Regions from separate parts of the Pseudomonas sp. DC3200b2 genome, predicted to be linked through region 1. Evidence: predicted binding sites of a transcription regulator. Region 1 holds the regulator's gene; the other holds the start of a gene.
The links. Region 1 encodes FliA, which starts transcription of late flagellar genes. Its sites were predicted from a motif close to CTAAAGTTTNNNNNNNNNNNGCCGNTAA; they were not measured.
Positions count from the first base shown of each region.

Region 2: a site for FliA is predicted at 2,250-2,277, ahead of ACP691_RS11050 (methyl-accepting chemotaxis protein). Genes of this name have one in related genera too.

Region 1 covers NZ_JAFCTA010000001.1:1,018,971-1,024,056, reverse strand. Annotated here, with positions in the region: gene ACP691_RS04920 (chemotaxis protein CheA) at 1-1,460, opposite strand, end outside; gene ACP691_RS04915 (protein phosphatase CheZ) at 1,546-2,334, opposite strand; gene ACP691_RS04910 (chemotaxis response regulator CheY) at 2,353-2,727, opposite strand; gene fliA (RNA polymerase sigma factor FliA) at 2,949-3,695, opposite strand; gene fleN (flagellar synthesis regulator FleN) at 3,692-4,525, opposite strand; gene flhF (flagellar biosynthesis protein FlhF) at 4,687-5,086, opposite strand, start outside.
Region 2 covers NZ_JAFCTA010000003.1:375,822-380,907, forward strand. Annotated here, with positions in the region: gene ACP691_RS11045 (alpha/beta family hydrolase) at 1-638, shown strand, start outside; gene ACP691_RS11050 (methyl-accepting chemotaxis protein) at 652-2,217, opposite strand; gene acnA (aconitate hydratase AcnA) at 2,422-5,086, opposite strand, start outside.

The sequences.
Region 1 (5,086 bases):
ATGGACAAGAGAATGTGATCACCTTCCTGCTCCGCCGACAGCACGACCTTGCCGGAACGCGGCTTGCCCGCGGCCTCGCGCTCTTCCGGCATCTCCACGCCATGATCCACGGCATTGCGCACCAAGTGCACCAGCGGGTCGGCCAGGGCTTCTACCAGGTTCTTGTCCAGGTCGGTTTCTTCACCCACCAGCTCCAGGTTGATTTCCTTCTTGAGCTGGCGCGCCAGGTCGCGAACCAGGCGCGGGAAGCGGCCGAACACCTTCTTGATGGGCTGCATGCGGGTCTTCATGACCGACGTTTGCAAGTCCGCCGTGACCACATCGAGGTTGGAGACAGCTTTGGACATGGCCTCGTCGCCGCTGTTGAGGCCCAGCCGCACGAGGCGGTTACGCACCAGCACCAACTCGCCCACCATGTTCATGATTTCGTCCAGTCGCGCGGTATCGACCCGCACGGTGGTTTCCGCCTCGCTGGCAACGGGCTTTTCACCGCCGGCCGCCGGGCGTGCTGCCGCTGGGGCCGCCGCTGGCGCCGGCGTGGCCGGGCGAACGGGCTCGGCCTTGGGTACGGGAGCGGGGGCCGGAGCTGCCGCGGCGGGCTTGCTCAGGGGAGCGGCGGGCGCTTCGACCACCGCGGCTTCGGCGTTGAACTTGCCTTTGCCATGAAGCTGGTCGAGCAGCGCTTCGAATTCATGATCGGTAATCAGTTCACCGCCGGCTACTGGCGCGGCGGGAGCCGCCGGTGCGGCCGGCGCCGCTTCCGGAAGGTTGTCGGCCGCGAAGCTGCCTTTGCCATGCAACTGATCGAGCAGCGCTTCGAATTCCGCATCGGTGATTTCATCGCTGGCAGAGGCAGCCGCCGCCGGCTCCGCGACAGGCGCCAAGGCTTCAGGAGCGAACTGCCCCTTGCCATGCAACTGGTCCAGCAGCGACTCGAACTCCGCGTCGCTGATCTCGTCATCGCCCACGGGGGCCTCGACGACCGGGCTGGGTGCCGGCGCGACGGCAGGCGCGGCCATCACTGGCGCCGGTGCCGGGGCTGGAGTCTCCATAGCCGCCGGCGCTGCACCGGCCGGCTCGGCCAGGCGAGAGAGCGCCGCGAGCAGCTCGGGGGTAGCGGGCGTCAATGGCGAACGTTCGCGTACCTGACCGAACATGCTGTTGACGGTATCAAGTGCTTCAAGCACCACGTCCATGAGCTCGGAATCCACGCGGCGTTCGCCCTTGCGCAGAATGTCGAACACGTTTTCGGCAATGTGGCAGCACTCCACCAGCTCGTTGAGCTGGAGGAAGCCGGCGCCACCTTTAACAGTGTGGAAACCACGAAAAATCGCATTGAGCAGATCCGCATCGTCGGGCCGGCTTTCCAGCTCCACCAACTGTTCGGACAACTGCTCGAGGATCTCGCCGGCCTCTACCAGGAAGTCCTGGAGGATTTCTTCATCGGCGCCGAAGCTCATTTGGGTGCTCCCTGGAAATCGGTAATTGGCATCCGGCTCGGATAGCGCCCTTGGGCGCCTGTACGATGAGCCCACCCTTCAGGGGTTAGAACCCTAGGCTGGAAAGCAGGTCATCCACATCGTCCTGGCCGGATACGACGTCTTCACGCTTATCGGCATGAATCTGCGGACCTTCACCCCGGGAAGCGTCTTTTTGTGGATTTTTTTCGCTCTGCAGGCTCTGCGGGTCATGCTGGATACCGGCGAAACGGTCCACCTGGCTGGCCATCAGCACCAGCTTGAGCAGGTTCGATTCCACATCCGTCACCAAGGCGGTGACGCGCTTGATCACCTGGCCGGTAAGGTCCTGATAATCCTGGGCCAGGAGAATGTCATTCAGGCTTGAGGATAGCCGCCCGGCATCGCTCTCACTGCGTGCCAGGAAAGCATCGACGCGCTTGACCAGGTCACGGAAGGTATCGGCATCCACCTCCCGACGCATGAAGCGCTGCCAGTCTACCCGCAATGCACGGGCTTCCTCGCCCAGGTCATGGACCAGGGGCGTGGCCTGCTCCACCAGGTCCATGGTGCGGTTGGCGGCGTTTTCCGTCAGGCGCACCACATAGTCAAGGCGCTCGGTGGCATCCGTGATCTGTGATACCTCCTCGGCCTGCGGCGAGCGAGGGTCGATCTGGAAATTGACGATGGCGCTGTGCAGCTCGCGTGTCAGCTTGCCCACTTCCTGGTACAGGCCACGATCGCGCGTCTGGTTCAGCTGATGAATCAGCTGCACCGCGTCGCCGAACTGACCCTTCTCCAGGCTTTCGACCAACTGGCGGGCATGGGTTTTCAGGGTCGACTCAAAGTCACCCAACGGCAGATTACTGGACTCCATGGCGCCCCCTATGCGGCCTCAGCTGTTGACACGCTCGAAGATCTTCTCGATCTTTTCTTTCAGCACCTGGGCCGTGAAAGGCTTGACCACATAGCCGTTGACGCCGGCCTGGGCCGCCTCGATGATCTGCTCGCGCTTGGCCTCGGCGGTCACCATCAGCACCGGCAGATGCTTGAGACGCTCGTCGGCGCGCACCTGGCGCAACAACTCGATACCGGTCATGCCCGGCATGTTCCAGTCCGTGACCAGGAAATCGAAACCGCCGCTCTGGAGCATTGGCAAGGCCGTATTCCCGTCGTCAGCCTCTGAGGTATTGGTGAAACCCAGGTCGCGCAACAGGTTCTTGATGATCCGCCTCATTGTCGAAAAATCGTCGACGATAAGGATTTTCATGTTCTTGTCCAAGTAAACCTCCAAGCAGTCTCAAACACGCCCGCTCCGGGACGTGCAGTCAATCGAATCCGGTTTTGCACACTTACACGACTGCCTGAGCAGGCGTGGCGGGCGGTGATATCACACAGCCGGCACACCGTTCCAGCATTCTCTTTCATTTTTGCCGCCAAGCGCCCTTTCGCGCACCGACGGCACCCCAAATCCTGTTGCGCCGCCGCGCCTCAGCGCGCGCTGCGCCACTCACCCAGGCGGCTGCGCAAGCGCGCCGCGCACTGGCTGTGCAGCTGGCTGACACGAGATTCGCTCACGCCCAGGACTTCGCCGATTTCCTTGAGGTTGAGCTCCTCGTCGTAGTACAGCGACAGCACCAGGCGCTCGCGCTCCGGAAGGTTGGCGATCGCATCGGCCAGGGCCCGCTGGAAGCGCTCGTCCTCCAGCCCCCTGGCCGGCTCGCCGCTACCACTGGCGCCGTCCTCGTGCAGCCCTTCGTGCTCGCCGTCCTGCAATAGGTCGTCGAAACTGAACAAGCGACTGCCCAGGGTATCGTTGAGGATGGCGTAGTATTCCTCCAGCTTCATGTTGAGTTCGGCAGCTACCTCGTGATCTTTAGCGTCACGGCCAGTTCGAGCTTCGATCCGGCGGATGGCTTCGCTCACGGTGCGGGTGTTGCGATGCACCGAGCGTGGCGCCCAGTCACCCTTGCGCACCTCGTCGAGCATGGCGCCGCGAATGCGGATACCGGCGTAGGTCTCGAAGCTCGCGCCCTTGGTGGAGTCGTACTTGTTCGCCACCTCGAGCAGGCCGATCATGCCTGCCTGGATCAGGTCCTCGACCTGTACGCTGGCGGGCAGTCTCGCCAGCAGATGGTAGGCAATGCGCTTGACCAAGGGGGCATAGCGCTCAATCAGCTCGTGCTGCTGTGACTGACGAGAGGCATTGTTGTACATCCGGTATCCACTGGCGCTCATGAGACAGGCCCCGCACTGGTTTGCTGTACCAAACGTTCGACGAAGAATTCGAGATGCCCCCGCGGGTTGGCCGGCAGCGGCCAGGTATCCACTTTCTGCGCGATGGCCTTGAAGGCCAGGGCGCACTTGGACCGCGGGAAGGCTTCGTAGACGGCGCGCTGCTTCTGCACAGCCTTGCGCACGGTCTCGTCATAGGGCACCGCGCCCACGTACTGGAGCGCAACGTCCAGGAAGCGGTCGGTCACCTTGGTGAGCTTGGCGAACAGGTTGCGCCCTTCCTGCGGGCTCTGGGCCATGTTCGCCAGTACTCGGAAGCGGTTCATGCCGTAGTCGCGGTTGAGCAGCTTGATCAGGGCGTAGGCGTCGGTGATCGAGGTGGGCTCATCGCACACTACCAGCAATACTTCCTGGGCGGCGCGCACGAAACTGACAACCGAGTCACCGATGCCCGCGGCGGTGTCGATCACAAGCACGTCGAGGTTGTCGCCGATCTCGCTGAACGCCTGGATCAGCCCGGCGTGCTGTGCCGGACTGAGATGGACCATGGTCTGGGTGCCCGAGGCGGCCGGCACGATGCGGATCCCGCCCGGTCCCTGCAAGAGCACGTCGCGCAGGTCGCAACGCCCCTCGATGACGTCGGCCAGGGTGCGCTTGGGAGTCAGCCCCAGCAAGACGTCGACATTGGCCAGGCCCAGGTCAGCGTCCAGCAACATCACCCGCCGGCCGAGTTCGGCCAGTGCCAGCGATAGGTTCACTGACACGTTTGTCTTGCCGACGCCGCCCTTGCCGCCGGTCACCGCGATCACCTGTACGGGATGCATGCTGCCCATTCGTTCTTTACCCTGTCACTAAGCCGCTGGCTACACCACGGCCCGCTCGCCCCTGGGGCGAACCGGCACTGCGCGCGGTGCAGGTAGGTTCCAAGCCAAGCAGCACGCCCTTGGGCGTACTGTCGCGCAACCACTTGCGCATGCATTTCATCTTCATCACCTCAACCCGCGCGCTTGCTCGGGCTGTGGTAGAGGTCCGCGAACATGTCGGCCATGGCCTCTTCGCTGGGCTCCTCTTGCATCTGCACGCTTACCGCCCGGCTCACCAGCTGGTGCTTGCGCGGCAGATGCAGGTCGTCCGGAATACGCGGGCCATCGGTCAGGTAGGCCACCGGCAGATCATGACTGATCGCCAGGCTGAGCACCTCGCCAAGGCTCGCCGTTTCGTCGAGCTTGGTGAGGATACAGCCTGCGAGGCCACAACGCTTGTAACTATGGTAAGCAGCCGTCAACACTTGCTTCTGGCTGGTCGTGGCCAGCACCAGGTAATTGCGCGAGCGAATGCCGCGTCCCGCCAGGCTTTCGAGCTGCAGTTTGAGGGCCGGGTCACTGGCTTGCAGG
Region 2 (5,086 bases), on a different contig from region 1:
TGAAGGAAAACGGCTGGCTATGGGACAGTACCTCGGACCAGGTCGGCGATGAGGGCCGCACCTGCCTGATTCTGGCTCATGGCGCCGGCGCCCCGATGGACAGCCCCTTCATGAACAGCATCGCCAGCCTGATTGCCCGCGGTGGCGTGGACGTGCTGCGGTTCGAGTTTCCGTACATGGCGCAGCGTCGGCTGGATGGGGGCAGGCGGCCCCCCAACCCGCAGGCGCGCCTGCTGGAAAAGTGGCGGGAAGTCCATGCCCTGGCCCGGACCCAGGTGACTGGGAAGTTGGCCATTGGCGGCAAATCCATGGGCGGGCGCATGGCCAGCCTGCTGGCCAATGAGCTAGGGGCCGATGCCCTGGTCTGCCTGGGGTATCCCTTCTATGCCGCCGGCAAGCCGGACAAGCCACGGGTGGAGCATTTGGCCGAACTGCAAGTGCCTACCCTGATCATCCAGGGTGAGCGTGACGCCCTCGGTAATCGGGCCGCGGTCGAAAGTTATCGCATGGCGGCCGCTGTCGAGCTGTACTGGATGCCAGCGGCCGACCATGATCTCAAGCCGCTCAAGGCTTCAGGCTTTACCCACGGCCAGCATCTGGAGGCGGCGGCGGATCGCGTCTGCGCCTTCCTGCAATGAGGGTAGGCCCGGTTCAGCGGTTGAAGCGCTCCACCAGGGAGTACTGACTGTCGGCCGTCTGGGTCAGGGCCTCGCTCAGCAGGGCGCTGCTCTGGGCCTTGCCGGCAGTCTGGTCAGCCAGTTCAGCGATGGTGGTGATATTGCGACTGACTTCCTCGGCCACCGAGCTTTGCTCTTCGGTGGCGGCGGCAATCTGGGTGGTCATGTCGGCAATATTGGCTACCGCGTCGCTGATGCCGGCCAGGGCGTTGTCGGCCTCCAACACTCGCGCCACACCTTCCTGAGCCTGACGGTGGCCGGCTTCCATGGTCTGCACCGCCGCGTTGGCGGTCTGCTGCAGCTTGGCGATCAGGCCGTGTATCTGTCCGGTGGATTCGGCGGTGCGCTGGGCCAATTGGCGAACCTCGTCGGCCACCACGGCGAAGCCACGGCCCATTTCACCGGCACGGGCGGCTTCGATGGCTGCGTTCAGCGCCAGCAGGTTGGTCTGGTCAGCGATGCCCTTGATCACATCCACCACGCCGCCGATTTCGTCACTGTCCTTGGCCAGGCGGGTAACCGTCTGCCCCGTCTCGCCCACCGAGGTGGACAGACGTTCGATCGCCTCGCGGGTTTCCCCGGCAATGTCACGCCCGCGACGGGTCAGTTGGTTGGCCTGCTGGGTAGCGTCGGCGGCGCGCTGTACATGGCTGGCCACCTCCTGAGTGGTGGCGGCCATCTCGTTCACGGCGGCGGCCACTTGCTCGGTTTCCGCTTTCTGCCGATCCAGCCCCTCGGAGCTTTCGTGGGCCAGGCGGTCTGCCTGGCGGGCCTGGCCGTTGAGCTGCTCGGCGGTATCCTGCAGGCGGGTCAGGCAGGTTTTCAGCCGGGCTTCCTGGCTGAGCATGGACATTTCCAGGCGGCCTTGCACGCCACGGCTGTCGGTAAACATCTGCGCGATCAGCGGGTCGGAGGTGGTTTGCTCGGCCAGGTGCAACAAGCGTCTCAGGCCGCGCTGCTGCCAGCTCAGGCCCAGCAGGCCCAGGGGAACCGAGAGCACGGCGGCGAAGATGAAGCCCCAGCCCGCGCTCAGCCACAAGGCAATGAGGAAGCCCACCTGGCTGACCAGGATAAAGGGCAGCCAATCCCGCATCACGGGCAGCCAACGCTCCAGGGGGGTGACCGGTGACTTCCCAGCGTTGAGCCGGGCATACAGGGCCTGGGCGCGGCGTACCTGTTCAGCGGTGGGCTTGACCCGAACCGACTCGTAGCCCACCACCTGGCCGCGCTCGAGCACGGGCGTGACGTAGGCGTTGACCCAATAGTAGTCACCGTTCTTGCAGCGGTTCTTGACGATACCCATCCAAGGCTTGCCGCCCTTGAGGGTTTCCCACATGTGGGCGAACACCGCCGCGGGTACATCCGGGTGGCGTACCAGGTTATGCGGGGCGCGAATCAGCTCGTCGCGGCTGTAGCCGCTGATGTCCACGAACGCGTCGTTGCAGTAGGTGATCATCCCCTTGGTGTCGGTGGTGGAGATCAACCGCTGCTGGTCGGGGAAGGACCGTTCGCGTTGGGTGACGGGCTGATTGTTGCGCATGGTAGACAGGTTCCGCTGAGGGCTTTGGCAGGGTGTCGGCGCCATGGGCGGATAGTTTAGTGAAAGCGGTAAGTTTTTCCCCTTTCAAGATAGGGGTTTACACGATTCCGGGATTTGGCTGGAGATTCCGGGGCATCGATCGTACTCGCCAGCCGTGGTTGGGCACGAGCAAGGCTGGCGAATGCGCTGTGCGGAAATGGGTTGTCAGGCCGCGATCAACTGCCTCAATACATAGTGCAAGATCCCACCCGCCTTGAAATATTCCACCTCGTTCAGGGTGTCGATCCTGCACAGCAGCGCCGCCTCCTCTCGCTCGCCGGTGGGCCGGGTAATGACCAGGGTCAGGCTCATGTGAGGGCTCAGGGCGGCGCCGTTCAAGCCGAGGATGTCGAAGCGTTCGCGCCCGGTCAGCCCCAGGGACTTGCGGTTCTGCCCGGCCTGGAACTGCAGTGGCAGCACGCCCATGCCCACCAGGTTGGAACGGTGGATGCGCTCGAAGCTTTCCGCGATCACTGCCTTCACGCCGAGCAGGTTGGTGCCCTTGGCCGCCCAGTCACGGCTTGAGCCGGTGCCGTACTCTTGCCCGGCGATGATCACCAGGGGCGTGCCGCTTTCCTTGTAGCGCATGGCGGCGTCATAGATGGCGAGCCTGTCCCCGGTAGGAATGTGCAAGGTATTGCCGCCTTCCTCGCCGCCCAGCATTTCATTGCGAATGCGGATGTTGGCGAAGGTGCCGCGCATCATCACTTCATGGTTGCCCCGTCGGGAGCCGTAGGAATTGAAGTCCTTGGGCTCGACGCCTTGTTCGCGCAGGTAGCGTCCGGCGGGGCTGTCGACCTTGATATTGCCGGCGGGGGAAATATGGTCCGTGGTGACCGAGTCTCCCAGCAGCGCCAGGGCATGGGCGCCTTTGACGTCAGCGATGCTTGGCAGTGGTCCGGCGATGCCTTCGAAGAACGGGGGGTGGCGGATATAGGTGGACGCTTCATCCCACACATAGGTCGCCGCCTCGGGCACCTGAATGGCTTGCCAGCCGGCATCGCCGGCGAACACTTCGGCATATTCCTTGTGGAACATGGCGGTATCCACCTGGGCCACGGCATCGGCGATCTCACGCTGGCTGGGCCAGATGTCCCGCAGATACACCGGCTGGCCATCCTGGCCGGCGCCCAGGGGCTGGTTGGCGATGTCGATCCGCACGTTGCCGGCCAGGGCATAAGCCACTACCAGCGGCGGCGAGGCCAGCCAGTTGGTTTTTACCAGCGGGTGCACGCGACCTTCGAAGTTACGGTTCCCTGACAGCACCGAGGCGACGGTCAGGTCAGACCGCTGGATGGCCTGTTCGATAGGCGCGTCCAATGGGCCGGAGTTGCCGATGCAGGTGGTGCAGCCGTAACCCACCAGGTCGAAACCGAGCTGTTCGAGGTAAGGCAGCAGTCCAGCGGCCTTGTAGTAGTCCGTGACCACTTTCGAACCAGGAGCCAGGGAGGTCTTCACCCAGGGCTTGCGGGTGAGGCCCTTCTCCACGGCTTTCTTGGCCAGCAGCCCGGCGGCCATCATCACGCTGGGGTTGGAGGTGTTGGTGCAGGAGGTAATGGCGGCGATCACCACCGCCCCGTGCTTGAGGGTATGGGTCTGACCATCGAGCGTGTATTGAGCCTCGCCGGTCTGCCCGCTGTCCGCCACTTCGGTTGCGGGGCTCGGTGGGCTATTCGATGCCTGAGGTGCCGGCTTGAGTTGTAGGCCGATGAAATCGTTGAATGCCTGGCTCACCTGACTCAGCGGCACCCGGTCCTGGGGACGCTTGGGGCCGGCCAGGCTCGATTCCACGGTGCCCATGTCCAGTTCCAGGGTGGCGCTGAAGGCGGGCTCGTCTCCGGGCAAGCGCCACAGGCCCTGGGCCTTGCAGTAGGCTTCCACCAATTGCACCTGTTCCTCGGCGCGGCCGGACAGGCGCAGGTAGCCCAGGGTGATCTCATCCACCGGGAAGAAGCCGCAAGTGGCGCCATATTCCGGCGCCATGTTGGCGATGGTGGCGCGGTCTGCCAGCGGCAGGTCGGCCAGGCCGTCGCCGTAGAACTCGACGAACTTGCCCACTACACCCTTCTTGCGCAACATCTGGGTAACGGTCAGTACCAGGTCGGTAGCGGTGATGCCTTCGCGCAGCTTGCCGGTGAGCTTGAAACCGACCACCTCGGGAATCAGCATCGACACCGGCTGCCCGAGCATGGCCGCCTCGGCCTCTATGCCGCCCACGCCCCAGCCCAGCACGCCCAGGCCGTTGATCATGGTGGTGTGCGAGTCGGTACCGACCAGGGTGTCCGGGAAGGCGTAGGTACGCCCGTCTTCTTCCCGGGTCCAAACGGTGCGGCCCAGGTATTCCAGGTTCACCTGGTGGCAGATGCCCGTTCCCGGCGGCACCACGCTGAAGTTGTCGAAGGCGTTCTGGCCCCAGCGCAGGAAGGCGTAGCGCTCGCCGTTGCGCTGCATCTCGATGTCCACGTTCTGGGCAAAGGCCGCGTCGGTGCCGTAGCGGTCCACCATCACCGAGTGGTCGATGACCAGGTCTACCGTGGAGAGCGGGTTGATCCGCTGAGGATCCCCGCCGGCCCGGGCCACGGCGGCGCGCATGGCGGCCAGGTCGACCACGGCCGGTACGCCGGTGAAATCCTGCATCAGCACCCGGGCCGGGCGGTACTGTATTTCCCGGTCCGAGCGTCGCTGTTCCAGCCAGGCGGCCAGCGCCCTGAGGTCGGCCACTGTCACGGTGCCGCCGTCTTCCCAGCGCAGAAGGTTTTCCAGCAGCACCTTCAAGGACATGGGCAAGGCCCTGAGGTCGCCTAGCTGGTCAGCCGCCGCTGTCAGGCTG